One region of the Paenisporosarcina macmurdoensis genome, then DNA from elsewhere that is predicted to be linked to it. Evidence: a T-box and tRNA genes for the amino acid it is inferred to sense, from the RefSeq annotation. Region 1 holds a T-box; the other holds one or more tRNA genes.
The links. A T-box is a leader RNA that pairs with one kind of tRNA and senses whether it is charged. The one in region 1 lies ahead of argS (arginine--tRNA ligase), so its partner is inferred to be a tRNA-Arg.
Positions count from the first base shown of each region.

Region 1 (11,419 bases):
ATTGTACCTACTAAGTATGAATTTTAGTTTTTACTTTTTGAAATATGTACTCAGCTTTTTTATTCCAAGATTCTACGATGAAGGATTTCAATGGAATCTTTTTATACTATATAATGTAATTGCCTTAGTATGTAGTGCTATTAGTTATGTGCTTTACTACTGGAACAAAGAGAACAAACTGAGCAACTTTTTGTACGCATTACCAGTAAGCGGATTAGCTGCGGAAACAATTGGTTTAAGTATCTATTTGTATAATAATCATACTTTTTTATTTCAATTGATTTTTGATTTCCTGAGTCTGATAATATTAGGCTGTTGGTTTTATAAAAAAGTAAATAATAAATTGATTTATATAATGACAATTGTCGCTGTATCTTCCATAGTCTATTTTGTGGTTTACCGTCCTTTTCTTTAAGCGTTTTCCATATTGCATAGATGTTAGTTAATAAAATAGGTGAAATAAGATTACCTTTTTCTAACTATTGCTTTATGAATATTAATTCACACTTAAACTAACGCGTGCTTTAATTCAGTAGAGGGAAGGCCCTGTGTTGTTGAACTAACGATGCAGTTTAGTTCAAGAAGAGAAAGAACAATTACTCTGTTCCTTTAGGGTTATATTTTATCTTTTATCTCTTTAATTGGATTAAAGTTATTAATACACCTAAATTTATTACTATTAGAATAGGAAATCCAAAGTAAAGAACATCATTTTATTCACCTCAAGTAATCGTATGAAGAAAACTATACTATAAAGCACATTTCGACCATAATGCGTAATAAGAGAAGGTGCTCCTTCAACTAGCGTGTGCTTTAGTTCAACAATGTCCTATAAGGAAAAGGCTTGGAGCCATAGTCTCCAAGCCTTTTTTGCTAATTTACTTTCCAAACAGCTTACGAATCTTAAACAGAATTTAAATGCTAAAAGCACTGTTAATTCGATGTTTGCACTTCAAAAGCGAAAACGTTACTAAACTTGCTAGCTGCTTTTTTGCGTTGTATTTACTTTTTATGTTCCTGTCGTAGTCTTCTTTTAATAACCACATACACAACAAAGCCGATTGCACCTAAAATGACTAGCACTGGCAAGTTACCAATGAAAAATACGATAAGTGCTGATCCCGCTGACAAGATCGAGTTGGTACTTGTCGCTAGTTGTTTTTTCGTTTTTTCCCATGTATTCAACTCTTTACTTTCAATCTCAGGAACTACCACGCGATTTTCATACATCGTTAGTTCAATCGTTGAAAAAGATGTTTGATTTTCAAGATACTTCATTTTGCCAACCATGACTTCAATCTCTTCTTGGATTGTGGCTAAATCTGCAGAAATTTTTAATAGGTCATCCGTTTTTTGTGCCTTGCTCATAAACTCAAGCAACCGTTCTTCCACCGCTCGTTTAGATTTTACACGAGACTCCAAATCCACATATTGCTCCGTCACATCCTGACCGGTTACATTGCGTTCAAGAATTTCAGCCGCTTCCTCTTCAGCATCTACTAGAAATTTCTCGAAATTCTTTTCTGGAATTCGAACAATCATCTTGCCACTGCTTGTTTGATCATCTTCCTGAAAGACGTTCGATTCCACGATATAGCCACCATATTGCTCAACCTTTTGTTCAATATTACTTTGTGCTTTGTCTAACTCTTTGACGTTAACACTTAAGCTCGCTTGGTGAATAATCATTCTTTCTGTTGCGACTACCGGAGCTTTTGTTTCTGATTCGCTCGCTTCTTCTGTTACTGCTTCGCTTTCAGCTTCACTGTCCGCATCACTTGAAACTACATTGGACATCTCTCTATCATCACTAGACATTTCTTTACTCTCAGACGACTCGTCATTGCTACTACATGCTGCCAGTAGTATCAATAAGGTCGAAAAAAGAAAAATACGCATAGCCCTTCTCATCATCAGTTGCCCCCTGTCTCTATATTTATTTTGACGAGTATGGCAGGGAAAATGTTACAATTCCTACTTGTTTTTTCAGCTTATAAACTGAATAGTGTTCCGACTAGTAAACAGAGAACAAAAATCCCCAAAAATACTTCCAGATAATACGTTTTCACCGCTTCTTCATGTAGAATCGTTCGTTTTCCAATAAACCAGGCTCCTAGTAGAGCTACTACAGCTCCCCATACACCATGTCTAAGAATGGACACGACTAATCCATAACCGGGAAATACATCGTTTCCGAAACGCCCTCCCCTAAATCGGTTACCTCTTTATATTTCGTAAACAGAATGGCATAGCCAAGGCCCAGCAAAAATCCATAAAACGCACTTTTTCTCAAAAGATTTTCCATATTCATGTTCTCCTTCAAAAGTTATTAGTCTTTAATCATTCGACAAATTACAAAAATATTCTTTTTCACGTCTAACTTACATACAACAAAACCCTCATGTAATGTTCACATGAGGGTTTACTAAATGGCTATTCATTTACAACAAAGTCATTTTCATCACCTGGAGCGTTATATGTAACGTAAGTTCCTGCGATGAGATCATGTAAAGCACGTTTGTCTTCTCTTAGGCCGACCATAAATCCACTGACAATCGCTGCGATGCCAAGGGTAACAATATAAATCAATCCGGCTACCACGACACGCATTAACATAGCCCCAATACCTAATTTACTGCCATCGACTTTAACAATTCGTATCTTCATCATTCGTTTACCCACCGTATATCCGTACCAAATGATAGGTAATAATATAGAATATATGGCGGATATCGTACCTGATAAATTTTCATTATCCCAATTCCCCGTCAAAATGTAAGCAATAATGCCTAGCGGTATACTAATAACCAAGGAATCCACTATACTTGCTAACAGCCGTACCCAAAAACCTGCTGGATTTGTCATGATGTTGTTGTTCCTCTTTTCTTGTTGTACTTATTTACTATATTACCAAACTAAGTCTTTATTAAAAACCTAATAATTCCACTTTTTATAAATATTAATCGGGTAAAGATTTACATTTCCTTCGGAGCTTTAATCCCTAGCAGTCTTAATGCTTCTTCCAGCACAATCACAACACTTTGAACTAACGAAACTCGGTAGTCCATCAAATTAGATGTAGAAACGATTTGAACATTTCCATAAAATGAATTGAATTACTGTGCTAGTTCTACCGCATATTTTGCAATTACCGAAGGGTCTAGTTCCGTCGTAGCCCGGTTGACGACAGATGGGAACTGTTCCAGGTATTTGATTATTTCCCACTCATGGTCATTAACGTCTTCCACTATAAAGTCATTCACCACTCCCGCTTTTCTCAAAATCGAGCATGCTCTAGCATAGGAATATTGCACATACGGACCTGTTTCACCTTCTGTTTGCAACATTTTCTTCAAATCAAATTCAATGTCATGTTTTCGATGCTGTTTTACATCACTGAAAATAATGGCACCCACACCGATTGCTTTTGCGACTTCTTTTTTATTTATCAAGGTCGGATTCTTTTCATTAATAGTGGCCTCAGCTAATTGAATGGCTTCATTCAACACTTCTTCCAATAACACAATTTTGCCTTTACGCGTCGATAATTTTTTTCCATCCTTCAAAATCAACCCAAACGGGATATGTTGAATGGTATCCGCCCACTCATAGCCCATTTTATTTAGTACGGCCTTCAGCTGCACAAAGTGTAAACTCTGTTCATTGCCAACGACGTACAATGATTTCACAAACTGGTGAGTGTTGTGTCGATCGATTGCTGCCGTAATGTCTCTCGTTGCATACAGCGTCGCGCCATCAGACTTTTTGATTAAGCACGGTGGTATATGCCCTCCTACATCGACAACCAATGCTCCATCCGACTCGATTAATAAGTTCTTTTGTTGTAACTTTTCAACGACCGCTTCCATCTTGTCATTGTAATAGGCTTCACCTTTAGACGAATCAAAGGATACCCCAAGTACATCATAGATTTTTTGAAATTCTTTTAAGGATTCTGTACGGAACCATTTCCATAAGGCTAATGCTTCTGGTTGGCCATCTTCTAAAGATTTAAATGCCGCTCTCCCTTGGTCATTTAACGACTCATCCTGTTGTGCTTCTTCGTGAAAACGAATATAGAGTGATAGTAACGTCTTGATTGGTGCTTCGTGTACGTCTTGTTCATTGCCCCACAAACGATAAGCCACTAGTAATTTTCCAAATTGAGTTCCCCAGTCACCAAGGTAGTTAATCTTCACTGGTTGAAAACCACTCTTTTCATGCAATAACGCAATGGAATTTCCAATGACCGTTGATCGCAAATGCCCCATCGAAAAAGGCTTCGCAATATTAGGAGAAGACATATCAATCGTTACTACGCCGCCTCCACCGACGTTTGAAGAACCATATTGATTTACTTCATATAAAATTGTATTCATAACCGACTGCGCAAATCCCGTTCGTTTCATAAAAATATTTACATAGCCATTAACTGCTTCTACTTTATCAATGTTCGGATCCTGAATAAGCCCAGCTAGTTCTTCCGCAATCAACACAGGAGACTTTCTCATCTTTTTAGCTAATGGGAAACAAGGAAGTGCATAGTCCCCTAAATGGGCATACGTAGGAACTTCAATCATCTGTTCGTCAATTAACTCCGTCGTGAAACGTTGAAGAATTTCTACTACCTTCTGTTTCATATGAACCCCTCCTAAGAAAATAACTAGCACGTGAAAATGGACATAAAAAAAGCCCTCGTCTCATCAAACACATGAGACGAAAGCTTAACTTCCGCGGTACCACTCAAATTACCCCATATAGGGCCACTTTCTCATAACGGTGAGTCACCGGCTTTTTCTACGTCATTCAAAAAAGCATCTCCGAAGTGCGGTTCACAAATCTTCACAACCAGGCTCACACCATCCCCAGCTCGCTTCATCATCCGATTTTGTTACTCTCTTCATCTTGGATATTGTATTTGAATTTACCAAAGCCAAAAGTGAAAGTCAACTTATTTTTAGGAATAAATGTAAATAAACTAATCAGGTGCAATTGCTTACTTTAATGTTTATGCAAACCATTTCCTGCTAAATACAAAGATTATGCTCAAGATATTAGTTGATTTCCGTTACAGGCGGACGCTTTCCGCGGGCATGGTCTCAGCCTCCTCGTCGAGCAAGCTCTCCTGCGGGGTCTTCGACTCATGCTATTCCCGCCGGAGTCGCCGCCTTTCACTACAATCACTAAAACGAACAGTCATATTCAACATCACTCGCTATGTAGTGATATGGGCAAAATGGCTGAGCTGCGTTATCAAGACGCCAAGCAGTAGGTGACCACCTAGTTGAACAAGAAACTTCGGTAAAATCTTCTAACACTCCATACAAAATTCACCGCATATTCCTTCATGACAAATGATATCATCCATATGTTCCGCTACTCCTTCTGTTCCATCGTTAAACAAGAGATATACATCTTGATCATTGATGAACCGTTCCTTCGCTTCTTCATATGTAATTTTATTTATTTCCCATTCCGTCCAATAAGAATCACTTTTTCCGTTGTTGTACATGTCATTCCATTCGGCCTTACTATAATGTTGATGCAAACAATTATCTGAACAGTAGTAAGCTAACCCACCTTCGATACAATACCCTTGTACTATATTCTGGTTACATTTAGTACATTGCCTCATTGCCTTGGATTCCTCAACTCCTCTTATTTTATAAACGGACTGTCAAAAATCATTGTTTACACATTATTATAATGAAGTTAACTCTCCATTACATCGTTAAACAAAGACGTTACATATATATTCTTCGTCACTCGTACAACCGCCGTATATAAAACGGCATATAGGTTCTTTACGCGTCCACGTTTATACGCGTTTAATACAGAAAGGATCGCGTTAATATAATCGTCTTCATGGTCCTCAAACTTGATCGTTCGATCTATTCGCGCTTTGGCTCGAAGCATAATCCCATACACATAATGCATGGTATTCATGTCGAAGAAAGCGCTAAGAACACGCCCTATTCTTGCAGGTAACTTGGTTAATAGGCCGTTTTTAATAGCGTCCTCCGTATCATATGTATCTTGTATTAGTTTATTAGAAATAAAGGTTTCTTTCTCCATTTTGGCAGACGGAACGCTTGCAGGCGTAGGTTTCTCCGTATCACGGCGAGTTGTCATAGTCGACTGGTCATTAAACGGTAAAATACGAAGAATATTTGCGCCATAGCCTTTTTTGACTCGGCGAATAAACGTTACTTTTTCGATAACGCCCAAATTCACCAACTTTCGAATGGATCTACGTACCGTAGCATCTGATTTCGACAAAGACTTTGCGATGGTTTCTACTTTCAAATGTGCTACTCCTGCATACTTGCATGCATAACGACTAATTAAGGAAAGGACAGCACGATCTGTATTATTTAACTCGCTATAATTGCGGTTATAATGCTTTTGAACATGTTCATTCATCTCAGTGACACTATCAAACGTTTGATACTCCGACAAATAGTACATCATCTGCTCCTATCGCCATTGGTACCCAACATAGTTCGTCTTTCAACTTATGGGTAGTTGGCCTATATTAGCTAACCCCTCTACAGCTAAATGTGCAAAGAAGGCTACGCCTCTATATATAGGTAAAAATGAGTAAATCAGAGACGAAAATTCTGTTCTTCTCAAAATATTTTATGTGTAGTCAAACTCCAATGAAAAAACGCCCCCTTCTACGAATGAATACTCGTAAAAGAAGGCGCTCGATTAGCGCAGAAACTATTCAACTATTGGTATGCGATACAGATACCGAAATCATTATCGACGAGCTGCACGGAAACGACGGAACTGAGCAATCTCTTTAAATAAGAATTGCCAGAATGCAAATGATGCCAGCAACATGAAACCTAGCTTCCACCCTTGTCCCCAATCATTGAAATACACATAATAACTCATCGATGCAAATACCACTGTATAGAAAATAATCCCCCATAACAACGACTCTTGCTTCACATAAAACTTAATCGCAAATAATAACACACAAACGCCTAACAACACCCATTTTAAAGTATCTAACTCCATATATTTCTCCCCTTACACTCCCGATTGCTTCGTATAATTCCGCAGAATCATTCCATGTGCTCGATGCATCCCAAGCTTTTCATAATACCCCTGCAAATTTTCATCACACATTAAGTCAATCATATACATATCGCTCAGCAATTCCAGCATTTTTTTCAAAAGTTGCTGACCAATACCTTGACCTTGATTAGCTGGAAGTACCTCCAAAAACGGAATATAAGCAGACAAAACCCCATCACTGATAGCCGTAACGAATCCAACCACTTGTGCTGATTCCTCATCCACAGCTATAACGACATGAGAGCTTTTTTTAATTAACTTAAGATGAACTTCAGGCGAAGGTGGATTAGGCCAACCAACGAAGAAACCGTTTAATTGATCCTCTTCTATTCCATCAGCAGTCGTTAAATAATTCATATGCGCCTCCAAATGTTGTGTTTTCAAGCGGGAGAAAGAAGAAGTTATACTATAGATTCAGAGCGTAAGTAATGATAAAGCTTATTATCAACCGCATGGTCAAATTGCATATTTATCGTTACAACTGGTAATAACTTTCCATTTTTGTCGGTCATTTTTTCTTCAGTAACATTATTTATATCAGGTTTTGCTTCACCTAAATAGTAAAAATCACTACCTTCGCCATTATCCTTTTTCACAAAAAAGTGAATCTCTGTATTGTTCTTTACAGCATTGATGATCTTATTTACCTCTTGTGAATGTATTGTACGATTACTTCGTGAATACCATTTAAATAAATTTTGATCTATGAATTCATCTCCATAGGCTACACTAGATTCCACTTCATCATGTTTATGATAAGTAACAAAAATTGGACAGGTCTGATGCTTTACTTTATATCCATACATCGTTGAAGATTCATCTTGATCCCAGTTCAACAATTTACAAGCATCTTTTCTTGAGTACTTTTGGAATAATGTAAGTTTTTCTTGGCATTCATAAATATTACTCTTCTTCAATCCGCTATTTACAATATCAATCATCAACTGCTTAAAAAAGCTATTTTCAAGTAAACTTTTATGAATCTCTTCATTAAATTTAATGGTTTCATTCTCTATTGAAATTAAAGGAATTGATCCATATTTCTTTGTATTCCCGCTAGTAAAGAAAGATAGATTTAAAACACGATAGACAGATTTCAAAGTTTCATCATCAGTGCGACATTTATTTTGTAATAAGATTTTTTTGTAATTATCTATTGCTAAATTTCCGTTTTGAACAAGATCCTGAACTAGTAAAATTTCATGCTTTCTCTTCCCATTTAATATTTCTTGCGACAACATTGTCAGTACTTGATTTTCATAGTTATTAATTTGAGAAATTTCTTGCTTTATCTTTTTAAGAAAAGCAAAATAATTTTCATGTTCTGAAGTAATTGCGATAGGATCCAAGGAATTATTAATAACAAAATCGTACAAATATGGAACACGACCAATTCTGTTTTTCAAATTTTCAAATGCCTCTTTAAGCAAAACAAGATTAGTAAGTTTTGTATTATTTATCGATTTATATATATGCTCCCTAGCTATACTTTCGAAAATCACTGTAGAAACACCTTTAATATAGCTTGTGTCTTTTAATTTTCTTCTAATATTATCTTTATTTTGTGATTGATCCCCTGAAAGTGCAACTGGAATGAGATAGTTATTTTTATAGTTTCCGATAAAGTCGATAATAGCTACAAAATCTTTAGAATTATGTTTCCGCAATCCTCGACCAAGCTGTTGAATAAATATAATACTTGATTGTGTTTGTCTTAGCATTACCACTTGATTAACACTAGGAATATCAATTCCTTCATTGAAAATGTCTACAGTAAGAATATAATCAAGTTCACCTTCTTCAAGTTGCTTCACTCTTTTGATCCGTTCTTCCTGAGTATCATCTCCTGTTAAAGCAACCGTTTTATACCCCTTCTCATTTAATCGTTTAGACAGTTCTTTAGCCTCATCTTTTCTACTACAGAACATCAGTCCTCTAACCTTGCTTCCAGAATATCCGTAGTATTCAATTTTATCGATAATATGCGTTACTCGTTCTTCAGTTACCAATTTTGAAAATTGCGCAGTATCATCAATTAGAACTCCGTCTATCTCAAGGTCTGTCACCCCAAAGTAATGAAAAGGACACAACATGTCTTCCTCCAAGGCTTCTTGAAGTCTAATTTCATAAGCAATATTATAATCAAACAGCTGGTAGATATTGAATGAGTCCGTTCTCTCCGGAGTTGCTGTCATACCCATTAAAAATTTGGGCTTAAAGTAATTAATCACTTTTCGATATGAAGCTGCACCTGCTTTATGAACTTCGTCAATCAGTATGTAGTCGAATTCTTCAGGTTTAAACTGGGATAAAGTATTATCTTTTGATAATGATTGAATGGTTGCAAATAAATACTTAGCATTATTTTCTCTTATAGTTCCCGATAAAATCCCATATTCGTCGTCATACCCACCAAGTATTGTCTTGAAATCAGATTTTGCTTTTTGTAAAATCTGTTCTCTGTGTACAATAAAGAGCATTTTTTTAGGAGCATATCGTCTGACATCAAATGCTGATAAATAAGTCTTTCCTGTTCCAGTTGCTGAAATAATTAAACCTTTATCCTTTTCATTTCTAAGAATCTCAATATTTTGTAATGCTTCAATTTGCATCTTATTAGGTGTAATCTTAAGTGCATCTTCAATTGTACTAGGTTTATACTCTTCAAAACCTTCAATTACTTTGTCCATCTTTGTCATTTCTGTTGTTTCCACATAAATTTTTTCGTATTCAGTTATCCATTGGAGTGATAGTTCGCGTGATTTCCCCCATACGTCTTCGAATTGGTTTTTAAAATGGTGAATAATTTCTCCATTTTCATGCGTAGTGAGCTTAATATTCCACTCATAATTTACTTTTAGAGCGTGGCTCGTTAAATTTGAACTCCCTACAATAAGTGAGTAATGTGTTGGATGTTGGAAAATGTAACCCTTTGAATGAAAACCTTTAATATCTGTTAAACGAACCTTTACATTCTCGATTTTCAAAAGTTCTTTAAATACTTTCGGTTGATTAAATTGCAAGAAAGTTGACGTTAGTATACGTCCTCTAATGCCTTTTAATTTTAAATCATGCAAATGAGCCTTCAATGTAGCAAGACCGCTCTCAGTAATAAAAGCAACTGAGAACAAAAAGTTTTCACAGTGTTCAAGTTCATCTAATAATGTTGATAATACATTTTCGTTTTCTGCAGTATTATTTACTAACAATTGTGGTTTGTAAGAACCTGGCGTAATAAAATTCTGATTAATAAAACCTTTTTGTAATGAATCTTCTAAATTACGAAGAAAGTTACCCAATCTTACACCCACTTTACTTTATATATTTTGTAAGTTCTTTATAGTTAGGACTGAAGGAATATCCGCAGGAGCCCACTCTAGATCAATTAGTTTATCGATAGTTACCCATCTCAATTCTGCATGCTCTGTTGCTTTCATTTCTCCAGAATTAATAGAAGCAAAATATGAAGTTAGTTGAATGGTAAAATCCTCATATTCAAAGTATGTATCCTCTACATTTTCACCAACTTCAATTTGGATATTAAGCTCTTCCTGGATCTCTCTAATTAAAGCTGTTTCATGACTTTCGCCTTCTTCAATTTTCCCACCTGGAAATTCCCATAAGTTCGGAAGTGCCATTACTGGGGAACGGAGTGCACATAATATTTCCTTATGTTCATTATGTATTACTGCTGCCACAACATTTATATGTTTCTTCATTAGCTGATCTCCTTTAATGATTACTTATTAAAAAATTTTATTAATTGGGTTTCGCTAGGCATTTGAATCCGAAACTTAAGATCACTATCCCCCATATTAACTACATGAGGATCACCTGCTTCGATTACTTTGAACTTCCAATGTGGTCTTAGCTTTGTCGTGTTTGGCATTGTTTCTCGCAACATCATTTTCTTTTGAAATGGTTGGAGTTTAGCCATCACAAACTTTTCTTTGAATCGTACAAGTAAATAACCCTCATGAACTTTTGGGTTATAGGATTCCATGATGGGTTCGCCAATATCAAACCAATTATACTGATTTTGTACTGAAGGTGATATGACAAAGAAATTACCCTTTCGAAAAACTGTCGTGTTTTTTTCTTGGCGTAATCCCAATTCTGTTATCAAAAATGGCAAATTCACTTTAGATGATTCATGTGCAACTGACAAATGCTCTACCTTCTCTCATATTCTGGTATTTTTAGTATAACGGATCTATTTTATAAGATCCTTATTAGAGTAAATATTCTCACAAATAAAAATACCTCTTTCGAGAGATGACTCCATGATTAATAGCAAAAAACGACCGAAATTGTATCTTCGGTCGTTTCGTTT
Region 1 covers NZ_JBHSRI010000004.1:61,934-73,352, reverse strand. Annotated here, with positions in the region: gene ACFPYN_RS05365 (hypothetical protein) at 1-415, shown strand, start outside; gene ACFPYN_RS05360 (DUF4349 domain-containing protein) at 1,003-1,914, opposite strand; gene ACFPYN_RS05355 (hypothetical protein) at 2,165-2,305, opposite strand; gene ACFPYN_RS05350 (RDD family protein) at 2,434-2,865, opposite strand; partial or broken gene argS (arginine--tRNA ligase) at 2,976-4,640, opposite strand; T-box leader at 4,710-4,916, opposite strand; gene ACFPYN_RS05340 (hypothetical protein) at 5,312-5,635, opposite strand; gene ACFPYN_RS05335 (helix-turn-helix domain-containing protein) at 5,713-6,468, opposite strand; gene ACFPYN_RS05330 (hypothetical protein) at 6,763-7,026, opposite strand; gene ACFPYN_RS05325 (GNAT family N-acetyltransferase) at 7,039-7,443, opposite strand; gene ACFPYN_RS05320 (DUF3427 domain-containing protein) at 7,488-10,385, opposite strand; gene ACFPYN_RS05315 ((deoxy)nucleoside triphosphate pyrophosphohydrolase) at 10,404-10,805, opposite strand; gene ACFPYN_RS05310 (hypothetical protein) at 10,826-11,254, opposite strand.

Region 2 (11,419 bases), on a different contig from region 1:
ATGCTGGATTACAACTTGGATTTGTAAAGACAGATGATAATTGAATCGCTCTGTCCGGTCTGAAATTAAAGAAAATCACGGCATCCTGTGAATCAATCGTCGCAACGGCTTTTCCTTGTTCTTTAATGACAAACGGCAAGACAAATTCATCTGCTATTTTGCTATCATAAGAAGCTTTCACTCCTTCTGCAGCTGATGTAGATATTTCTCCAACCCCATCCACTAAAGCACGATAAGCTTTCTCTACTCGTTCCCATCTACGATCTCGGTCCATTGCATAATAACGTCCACTAATAGTCGCAAACTTTCCTACACCAATCGTAGACATTTGTTTTTCGGTTTCTTCAATATAAGAAAGTGCTGTTGATGGGCCAACATCGCGACCATCTAAGAATCCGTGTACAAACACATCTTCTAGTCCTTGTGCTTTCGCCAACTTCAACAATGCAAATAAATGCTCGTAATGCGAATGAACACCACCGTCAGACAACAAACCCATTAAATGAAGTTTTGATCCATGAGCTTTCACATGTGCGATAGCTTCCATAAAGGCGGCATTTTGAAAGAAATCCGCATCAACAATCGATTTGTGAATTCTAGTTAAATTTTGATACACAGTTCGTCCTGCACCAATATTTAAATGACCCACTTCTGAATTTCCCATTTGCCCTTCTGGAAGTCCCACTGCATTTCCAGAAGCAATTAAAGACGCATGTGCATAAGTATTCCAGTAACGATCAAAGTTCGGTTTTGTCGCTTGTGCCACTGCATTGCCAAAAACTTCACTACGTAGCGCAAAACCATCCAGAATAATTAGAGCGACTGGAATTTTAGACATTGGCACCAGCCTCCAGTAATTTTAAGAACGATCCAGATTGTAAGCTTGCGCCACCGACAAGTGCTCCATCGATATGCTCCATAGTTAATAATTCTTCAATATTCTCGGGTTTGACAGAACCACCATACTGAATTCGAACTGCCTCAGATACTTCTTGTCCAAATAAAGACTCTACTTTAGAACGAATCGCACCACATACTTCATTGGCATTTTCAGAAGTTGCTGTTTTACCTGTCCCGATTGCCCAAATTGGTTCATATGCAATAACCGTTTGTTTGACTTGAGCTTCAGTCAAGTTAGCAAGTGCTAATTCTACTTGACCTTCGACTTTAGAAGCTGTGTTGCCTGCTTCACGCTCTTCAAGTGTTTCACCAACGCAAACAATAGGAGTTAATGAATGCGCAAATGCTGCATGCACTTTCTTATTGACCGCTTCGTCTGTTTCATTAAAATATTCACGTCGTTCTGAGTGTCCTAAAACTACATATTCAACACCTAAGTCTGCTAATTGAACTGGGCTAACTTCACCAGTAAAAGCCCCTTCATTTTCAAAGTGCATCGTTTGAGCACCTACATGTACAGCTGATCCAGATAATGATTGTGTTAACTGTTCAAGAAAAAGTGCCGGTGCACAAATCACTGTATCCACTTTCACAGAATCTGGTGCTAATCCTTTTACTTCTTCAGCAAATTGTTTCGCTTCAGATAAAGTTTTGTACATTTTCCAGTTACCAGCAATAATGGGTTTTCGCATGCGAATTCCTCCTTAGTTTTGATCGTTTAGTGCTACAACTCCAGGTAAGTCTTTACCTTCCATGAACTCTAATGAAGCTCCGCCACCAGTTGAAATGTGATCCATTTTATCAGCTACATCAAATTTCTCAACAGCAGCAGCTGAATCGCCGCCACCGATGACTGTATAGGCTTGTGTGGCTGCCATAGCGTTTGCAACACCCTTCGTTCCTTGTGCAAATGGTGCCATTTCAAATACGCCCATTGGACCATTCCAAATAATTAGTTTTGAATTGGCAATTACGTCTGCATATTGAGACGTTGTTTTTGGACCAATATCAAGACCCATCCAATCAGAAGGGATTTCATCAATGTTCACTACTTTTGTTTCAGCATCTTTTGAAAACTCACTTGCAACAACTACATCCATAGGCAAATATAAATTCACGCCTTTGTTTTTTGCTTTTTCAATAAACGATTTGGCTAAATCAATTTTGTCTTCTTCTACTAATGACTTTCCAATATCGTAGCCTTGTGCTCTCGAAAACGTATAAGATAAGCCCCCACCGATTAACAGATTGTCGACTTTGTCTAATAAATGATCGATGACACCAATTTTATCTTTTACTTTTGCTCCGCCAATAATAGCGGTAAATGGTCGTTCTGGTTCAGACAAAACTTTACCTAGAACGTCTAATTCTTTTTCCATTAACAATCCTGAAACTGCTGGAATGTATTTCGCGATTCCTTCAGTTGAAGCATGTGCACGATGTGCTGCTCCAAAAGCATCATTTACAAAGACATCTGCTAATTTAGAGAATTGTTCTGCTAAAACTGAATCATTTTTTTCTTCACCTTTATGGAAACGGACATTTTCAAGTAAGACGATGTCGCCTTGATCCATGCCGGCAATAGCATGTTCAACCGACGCTCCAATTGACTCGTCTAATTTTTGAACTGGTTTATGTAATAGCTCACTTAAGTGTTCACCCACTGCTGTTAAGCGTAATTCTTCTGTAACTTCCCCTTTTGGACGACCCATATGACTCGCTAAAATTACTTTTGCACCTTTTTCCACTAAGTGTTGAATAGTAGGGAGTGCAGCACGAATTCTAGTGTCATCTGTAATTTTCCCGTCTTCCATTGGCACGTTGAAATCAACGCGGCAGAAAACCCGTTTACCTGCTAAGTCTAATTGTTGCATTGTCTGTTTTTGTTTCATGAAGAATCTCCTCCTTCGGCATTAAAAAAATAAGGAACGGAGGGTACCTCCGTTCCTTTTACCCAACTCTATTATAGAGGTTAATGATAAGATCCGCTACTTTAGCCGGACAGCGTCCCCTCTTATAAACCTTTGCTTGACATGTGTAATGCAAGGTCGATACAACGCGTTGAGTAACCAGTTTCATTGTCATACCAAGACAATACTTTAACCATATTTTTCTCAAGAACCATTGTAGACAATCCATCTACAGTTGATGAAGCAGCATTGCCGTTATAGTCACGAGATACTAAAGGCAATTCATTGTATTCTAAGAAACCTTTTAATTCGTTTTCAGATGCTGATTTAAGTGCAGCATTTACTTCTTCAGTCGTTACATCTTTATTGAGTTCTACGACTAAGTCAACAAGTGATACGTTTGGAGTTGGTACTCGAACAGCCATACCATCTAACTTGCCTTTTAATTCTGGAAGAACTAATGACACTGCTGCTGCAGCTCCTGTTGAAGTTGGAATCATTGATTCAGCTGCCGCACGAGCACGACGGTAATCTTCATGTGGTAAATCTAAAATACGTTGATCGTTTGTGTATGAATGAATAGTTGTCATCATACCACGTCTAATTCCAAAGTTTTCATGAAGAACTTTTGCAACTGGCGCTAAGCTATTTGTTGTACAAGATGCGTTTGAAACTACATGATCCGTTTCTGGGTTATATGTTTCGTGATTAACACCCATAACGAAGGTAGACATTCCACTCTTACCAGGTGAAGAAACGATAACTTTTTTAGCACCTGCTTCAATGTGTTTTCCAGCAGATTCGTTGTCGCGGAAAATACCTGTTGCTTCAATAACAATATCAATTTCAAGGTCTTTCCAAGGCAATACTGAAGGATCTTTTTCTGCATAGACACGTACTTGTTTGCCATTGACAATTAAGTAGTCGCCTTCAGATGATACTTCTGCATCGAAAATACCGTGTACTGAATCATATTTCAGTAAATGTGCTAACATTGCTGCATTTGTTAAATCGTTGATTGCTACTACTTCTACTCCGTCACGTGTTAATGCCTCGCGGAATACTACTCGCCCAATACGTCCGAATCCGTTAATCGCTAATTTTAAAGTCATTTAAATTTCCTCCTAATTTTCATTTATCATAAGTTGAGTTATTTTTTTCGCGGCACCTTCATCGGTAATTAATACCGTTTGATGTGGTGCATGTTTTAAATAAGATAGTATGGCAGACGCTTTAGAAGCTCCACCCGCTACTGCCAATAAATGTCGGGCATGTTTGAGTTGTTTTAATTGAATCCCTACCGTACGTATTCGATGAACAGCTTTACCTTGTTCATTAAAGTAATAACCAAAAGCTTCTCCCACAGCTTGCTTATGCAAAATGATATCGACTTCCTCGTGACCTGAATTACGACGTTTTGCCATTTCTTTTGCGTCCCCAATACCGTGAATGACAATGTTTGTCTTATCATATAGATCCATCATTTCTTTTATGACTGGTTCTTTAATCATTGTCTTGTATGCTGTTTCACTTAAATGATCGGGTAAGTACAGCGTTCGTGACGTTCCACTTGCTTGGGTAGCGAAGGCGGATGCAATATGATTTGCTTGTAATTCCACGTTTTCCCCAATCCCACCTCGTGCTGCGACAAAGACTAAACTCTTTGGCTTAATATGCACCGATAAGTGATTGGCAATAGCTGCTATCGTACTGCCACCAGTAACAGCAACAGTATCTTGATCTTTAGATAACAACTCAAGCTGTTTTGCTGCTTCTTGCCCTATCAAGGATTTGGCAGGAGTTTCGATTTCACTGTCACCTGGAACAATAATAACTCGAGCTAATTTAAATGTTTTTTCAAGTTGTTTTTCCATATCGTACAATCCAGACCATTCATGAACCAAATCTTTTAAAGTTTCTAATACAATATTACCTTCATGTGTAATTTCCATTCCATTAGCCAACACTTGAATTAATCCTTGCGCTCTCAAAATGTCTAACTCTCTTCTCGTCTCACGTTCAGTGGAATGGACGATTTCACTTAATGCTCTGCGTCCGATTCCGACTGACAACTGTATCGTCATCAATAATCGATATCTTTTTTGGAGAAGAGTCGTCATTTCTGGTAACAATTTCTGTTGTGCTGTTAGTAATTGTTCCATTGCATTCTCCCTCTTAGAAAAACACTATTGCTCCATGTTGGTACATGATGCTGTTTATTCAATTACTACTTGTAAATCAACACTTCAATAAGTGGTGGGACGTTTTTTGTCCCGGTGTTATAATTAATGTCCCACTTGTATTATTAATATACTCCTCTTTCAAAAAAAGTGCAAATAAAAAGACGTTTAGGAAGTAAACGCCTCTAACAGTGTAGGATAATCAATCCGACCTTCTTGAATAATCTGTCCCTTACTCTCAATGACAGGAATACGAAGTAGATATTTCTCGTGAAGTTCATCATCCTCTTCTATGTTGATTTCTTCAACGTCTAAGTAAATATCTTCCTTTACTAATTCCAGCATTAGTCTGGCTTCCTCACACAAAGGACAGTTCGATCGCGAATAAAATTGAACTTTCATTATAAATCCTTCCTTTCAAATCGTTTTCTTTTTGAAGAACTAAAGATGCCAAGTTGTTCTCTATACTTTGCAATTACGCGTCGTGATAAATGTATTCGTTCTATTGAAAGTAAACCTACAATGCTTTGATCGGATAAAGGCTTGTTCTTTTCTTCATGTTCAATAAAAAATTGAATTCGTGCTTTTACATGAGCTGCGGATACATCATCAACTGATGGTTGTGAAAAAAAAGACTTTAATGCTACGATTCCCGTTTGCGTTTGAAGGTATTTCTCTCGAACAGCCCGACTAACAGTTGACTCGTGAATTTCTAAACGTTCTGCTACATCTGTCATAGTCATTGGAACTAAGTTTGATGTTCCATGAGTGAAATATTTTTGTTGACTATGGACAATTTCATGAATGATTCGTTGCAAAGTCGATTTACGCCACTTCAGTTGAATAGCCATATTCTCGACTTCTTTCGTTTTATTAAGCACATATGTCTTTGTCTCATCGTCAATTTGGGATGACAAGGTTTGTGAATAGGTTTTATCCACGTGTGCTTGAGGAAAAGCGTGACCATAATAAACGATGGTAAACTCTTCATTCTCAAATGATACATAGGCATCTGGTTGAATGTATGCTACCTGGTGTTGTGTAATTAATTGTAAAGGTGATGTAGAAAAATTTGATAACGTATCTGCAATTTGTTGAATTTCTTCTAATGATATATGTATTTTTTTCGCAAGCTCTTTCCATTTTTTCGAGATAAACAAGTCGAAATGATTGGTAACAACATGGATTGTTTCCGAAGATAGGTCATGATACTTCGCTTGCAAGATAAGTGAATGTTGTTTTGAAAATGCTCCAATGCCAATTGGCTCACATCCATGAATGACAGCAATTGCTTGTTGAATTATACTTTCCGGTTTATTCGTCCAACTTGCATACTCTGCTAGGGTACCAGTCAGGAATCCGTATTCATCCAAATCATCAATGAGCCAGTGAATCACATAGATGAGCTCATCTGTTAAATGAAAGTCGAGCAATTGTGCGTAAAGTAGGTCTTTATAAGAAGAATGGCTCGCTTGTTGTTGAACCATTTGTGGTGAAATGAGGGTTGGACCTTTTGATCGTACTTTCAACCACGGGTTCTCATCTTGCTTCTCTCTTAGAAAATGTTCAAGTTCATACGTTGAGAAATTTAGGATTTCCAGTGATTGACGCAACGATTGAGTCATTGCTAATTTTTGTGTTTGCATTTGCAATTGACTTAGACGTTGTTCCATTCAAATCCACTCCCCATTTCTATTATACGAGACAAGCTTTCCAGAGTGAAATATGAAGATAAATAAATCTTCTGTTTCTAATGTGCGATTTATAACATTTAATTTACCCCTACTTAAGAAAAACCGGGCAAAGTGCGCCCGGTTCTTTTAAGAAGAGTAACCATAGTAGCCTGTTGATTTCCGCTACGGTGGACGCTTTTCGCGGGCATGACTTCAGTCTCCTCGTCACTGTAAAAACATGTGCTCCTGCGGTTACTCGTCGCAAAGATATTGGACGAATGACAGTTCGTCCAATATCTTTCCAGCGGGATAAGCGGGACAGGTGAGACCCCGCAGATCGCGAAGCGACCGAGGAGGCTCACCGCCCGCCCCGCGGAAAGCGTCCGCTTGAAACGGAAATCCACACTATTAATGAATCAATATTTTGTCCATGAAACACTTGATTTATGGAACTAAAATTATAGACTTTCTCTTTTAAAAGGGGATTGGCTCACTTTTACAACGAGTTCAATTTCTTTTAGTATCCATGCGACCTGTGCAAATATGCGATAAACAGCAGTGTCGTATAACACAGAAAAACGAGTGGCATATTAAAGCCACTCGTTGAAATATTACTAAAAACCACGACCTGCACCGCCTCCGCCAGAAGAACCGCCGCCGCCTCCACGGAAACCACCGCCGCCGCCTCCGCCAAAACCGCCGCCAAATGATCCTGGACCTATCATAGGAAATCCTCCACGACGACCTCGAGAGCCTGGTCCCATTCCGCCACCACCACGGTTTTTAAAAACCATGAAAAGCACGAATATAATGATAATAATGGTGGTAATAGAAAAAGAACTACCACCCTCATCCTCACTGCTTTTAGCAGACTGGATAGGATTTACTGCTTCACCATTCCATTCATATTCTTTAGCGATTTCTTGATAAAAGACTTTCATCGTATTTAATATAGCTAAATCGGCTTGATCATTTTTCATATAAGGTACAGTAAACTCGTCTAGGATTCGACCCACTTTCCCATCAGGCAAAGCACCTTCTAAACCATAGCCGACTTCTACCCACATCTCACGTGAATCCATATCGATGACAAGCAAGACGCCATTGTTTTTCTCAGCATCTCCTAGCTTATATTCACGAAATGCTTGGTTTGCAAAGCTTTGAATATCGGCACCGTCTAGTGAATTAACTGTTAAAACAGCGATTTGAGCACCTGTAGCATCATCTAAACGAGCAGCCAATTGATTAATCTCAGCTTTCTGTTCATCATTTAGCAAACCGGCAAAATCTTGCGTATAAATATCACCAACTGGTTGGGGTATTGTTGCCGCCTGAATCATTGGCGCAAGCGTCAACAGAAAAAGAAGCGCCGTTCCTACGAAAAGCGCAGCTTTTTTCATCACTCGCCATCTCCTCCGAAATCGACTTTTGGTGCATCTTGTGCGGCTGCATCTGCTTTAAAGTATTCTTTCTCATCAAAACCGAAAATTCCTGCAAGCATAGCCCCTGGGAATCGTTTTACTTTTCGATTAAAATCAGCAACTTCATTATTGTAATCTTGTCGTGCCACTGATAAGCGATTTTCTGTTCCCGCTAATTCGTCCATCAATTGGCGGAAGTTTGCATCTGACTTTAGTTCAGGATAATTTTCTACAACCACTAATAATCGACTTAATGCACCTGATAGTTCATCATTTGCTTGTGCTTGATCTTGAGGAGAACCTGCTCCAGCTAAACGAGCTCTAGCTTCCGTTACGCTATCAATCACATCTTTTTCTTGTTTCGCAAAGCCTTTAACTGATTCCACTAAATTTGGAATCAAATCTAGCCGACGTTGCAATTGATTTTCAACTTGAGCATAGGCTTGATCTACATTTTCTTCACCGTTTACAAACCCGTTATAACTAGGAATTAACATAAGTGCTAACACGACGACAATACCCACTACAATAAGAATGGGAACTAAACCCTTTTTCATTTTCTTCACCTCTAAATTAGTATAGTCATTATCTACCTTATTTAGAGATTATTAAAACATAAAAAAAACGACAGTGACTTCAACAGTCACTATCGCCTTATTTTATGCTTTTTTTAAATCGCTACGAGAAATAATATGATCAACTAAACCATATTCTTTCGCACGTTCAGCTGTCATGAAATTATCACGATCTGTGTCTTTTGCAATAACTTCAACTGATTGGCCAGTACGCTCAGCCAAGATAGTGTTCAACTTATCACGTAAAAATAAAATGCGTTTAGCAGCGATTTCAATTTCAGTCGCTTGCCCTTGTGCACCACCAAGTGGTTGATGAATCATCACTTCAGCGTTTGGTAATGCATAACGTTTCCCTTTTGTTCCAGCAGCTAATAAGAAAGCTCCCATTGATGCAGCCATACCGATACAGATTGTTTGAACATCTGGTCGAATAAATTGCATCGTATCAAAAATCGCCATACCCGCTGTGATACTTCCGCCTGGGCTATTAATGTAAATTGAAATGTCTTTTTCTGGATCATCTGCTTCAAGGAAAAGTAATTGCGCCACTATGGAGTTTGCAACATTGTCATCAATGCCACTTCCTAGCATAATTACACGGTCTTTAAGTAAACGTGAGTAAATGTCATAAGCACGTTCTCCACGGCTTGTTTGTTCAATAACTGTAGGAATTAAATTCATCGAAATTGCCTCCTTCAAACATAAGTTAATTTTCTTACATCCTGAGTTTCATAAGTTGTTCTCAGTTGTTACTTTATCATATACAAGTTGGTCAAGGAAGGTCAAATATTATGCACGAAAAAGTAAAGTTGTATTGTTCCTCTACTATTTGTATAATAGAAAAGTCGCTTGCCCTCGTGGTGTAATGGATAACACGTGAGCCTCCGAAGCTTTAGATGTGAGTTCGATTCTCGCCGAGGGCGTCATAATAATTCAAATAAAAAACCTTCGACAACTGTCGGAGGTTTTTTCTACTTATTCTTCGTTTCCAACCATTGCAATTAATCCAGAAACGGCTTGTTCCTCATCTGAACCATCTGCGCTGATAATAACTGAAGATCCTTTGCTAATAGCTAAGCTCATGATGCCCATAATACTTTTTGCATTAACTTTTTTAGTTTCTTTTTGTAAATATACATCTGCTTGATAGCGATTCGCTTCCTGTACAAAAAGAGCAGCTTGTCTAGCTTGTAATCCTGATTTCAATCCTACTTGTACTTGTTTTTCCACCATTCGTTCATGCCCCCTAAGCTCTTTCCGATATTGTATTGTTTTTATGTTAGCGGAAAAATCGCATTCCCACAACTATCTATTTACTTTATCAAAAGCTACTCCACCACGAAGACCATCTGCAATTTCATCAAGTTTGCGTAAACGATGATTAATACCTGATTTACTGATAGTTCCAGCAGACACCATCTCACCCAGTTCTTTTAATGTTACATCTTGATACTCCACACGCAAACGAGCAATTTCTCTAAGTTTTTCTGGAAGTTGATCGATACCCATCGTTTTATCAATATATCGAATATTCTCCACTTGGCGTACGGCTGCTCCGATGGTTTTGTTTAAATTCGCAGTTTCACAGTTCACCAGGCGGTTTACGCTATTTCTCATATCGCGGATGATTCGCACGTCTTCAAACTTTAATAATGCTTGGTGTGCACCCGTGATACTAAAGAAGTCTGAAATTTTCTCGGCTTCTTTTAAATACGTGACAAACCCTTTTTTACGCTCAATAGTTTTAGCATTTAATCCAAATCCATTCATTAACTCAACTAGTGCTTCACTATGATCATTATATAATGAATATATTTCTAGATGATAGGCAGAAGTTTCAGGATTATTAACAGAACCTCCAGCTAAAAATGCACCACGTAAATAGGCACGCTTACAACAATTTTTATTAACCAACTCAGCTGAAATCGTATGATTAATTTGAAAATCTTCGGAAATTATTTTTAAATCTTCCAGCAAGGCTTTTGAACCATCACGTACTCGACAAATATAAACATTATTTTTCTTTAAACGCATCTTTTTTCGTACCAATAATTCTATTCGATACGGATATAAAGATTTCATTAATGTATATAGTCGTCTTGCAATGGCCGCATTTTCCGTTTGAACATCTAAGCTTAAACTCCGATTGGCAAATGAAAGCGCACCATTCATGCGAATGAGTGCTGATAACTCTGCTTTCGCGCAACAAGGTATTATGTCAGCTTGCGTCATTTCTTTTTTTGTTTCAGATGCAAATGACATAGAAGTGTCCCCCTTTCAAACGAAAGCTAGATAGATGAATTCTTAATAGCACTTTCCCTATCTTCCGCGTATTGAACAAGCCATTCCGCAACTTTAGTTGCATCATGTCGTATGGCTCCATCCTGGATAGTCGCAATATCTTTTTTGACCACTGTTATTCCTAATTGAGTTAAGCGCGATTCGTCATAACTTACAGGCTTAGACTGTTCTTGTTCATACACTTTTTGAACCTCCAACGGAACTTCATCGGTATTCAACAAAATGGTTTGTATAAAAGGTGCTCCCATATGTAGCACGAGTGCGCGAACATGATCGGCCGCAGAGTAATTATGTGTTTCACCAGCTTGTGTCATTAAGTTACAAATATATATATTATGAGCTTTTGATTCAAGAATCGCTTGTTGAATGCCTTGCACTAATAAATTGGGCAAAATACTAGTATATAAACTTCCGGGACCAAATACGAGTAAATCAGCTTTTTGAATTGCTTTTATCGTA
Region 2 covers NZ_JBHSRI010000009.1:136,766-148,184, reverse strand. Annotated here, with positions in the region: gene gpmI (2,3-bisphosphoglycerate-independent phosphoglycerate mutase) at 1-838, opposite strand, end outside; gene tpiA (triose-phosphate isomerase) at 831-1,592, opposite strand; gene ACFPYN_RS08335 (phosphoglycerate kinase) at 1,605-2,792, opposite strand; gene gap (type I glyceraldehyde-3-phosphate dehydrogenase) at 2,915-3,922, opposite strand; gene ACFPYN_RS08325 (sugar-binding transcriptional regulator) at 3,935-4,972, opposite strand; gene ACFPYN_RS08320 (glutaredoxin family protein) at 5,159-5,392, opposite strand; gene rpoN (RNA polymerase factor sigma-54) at 5,392-6,663, opposite strand; gene ACFPYN_RS08310 (TPM domain-containing protein) at 7,278-8,063, opposite strand; gene ACFPYN_RS08305 (LemA family protein) at 8,063-8,641, opposite strand; gene clpP (ATP-dependent Clp endopeptidase proteolytic subunit ClpP) at 8,744-9,340, opposite strand; tRNA gene ACFPYN_RS08295 (tRNA-Arg) at 9,511-9,582, shown strand; gene ACFPYN_RS08290 (HPr family phosphocarrier protein) at 9,635-9,892, opposite strand; gene whiA (DNA-binding protein WhiA) at 9,965-10,921, opposite strand; gene ACFPYN_RS08280 (gluconeogenesis factor YvcK family protein) at 10,948-11,419, opposite strand, start outside.
Region 2: it has a tRNA-Arg gene. The T-box ahead of argS (arginine--tRNA ligase) is inferred to sense a tRNA for this amino acid. The anticodon was not compared.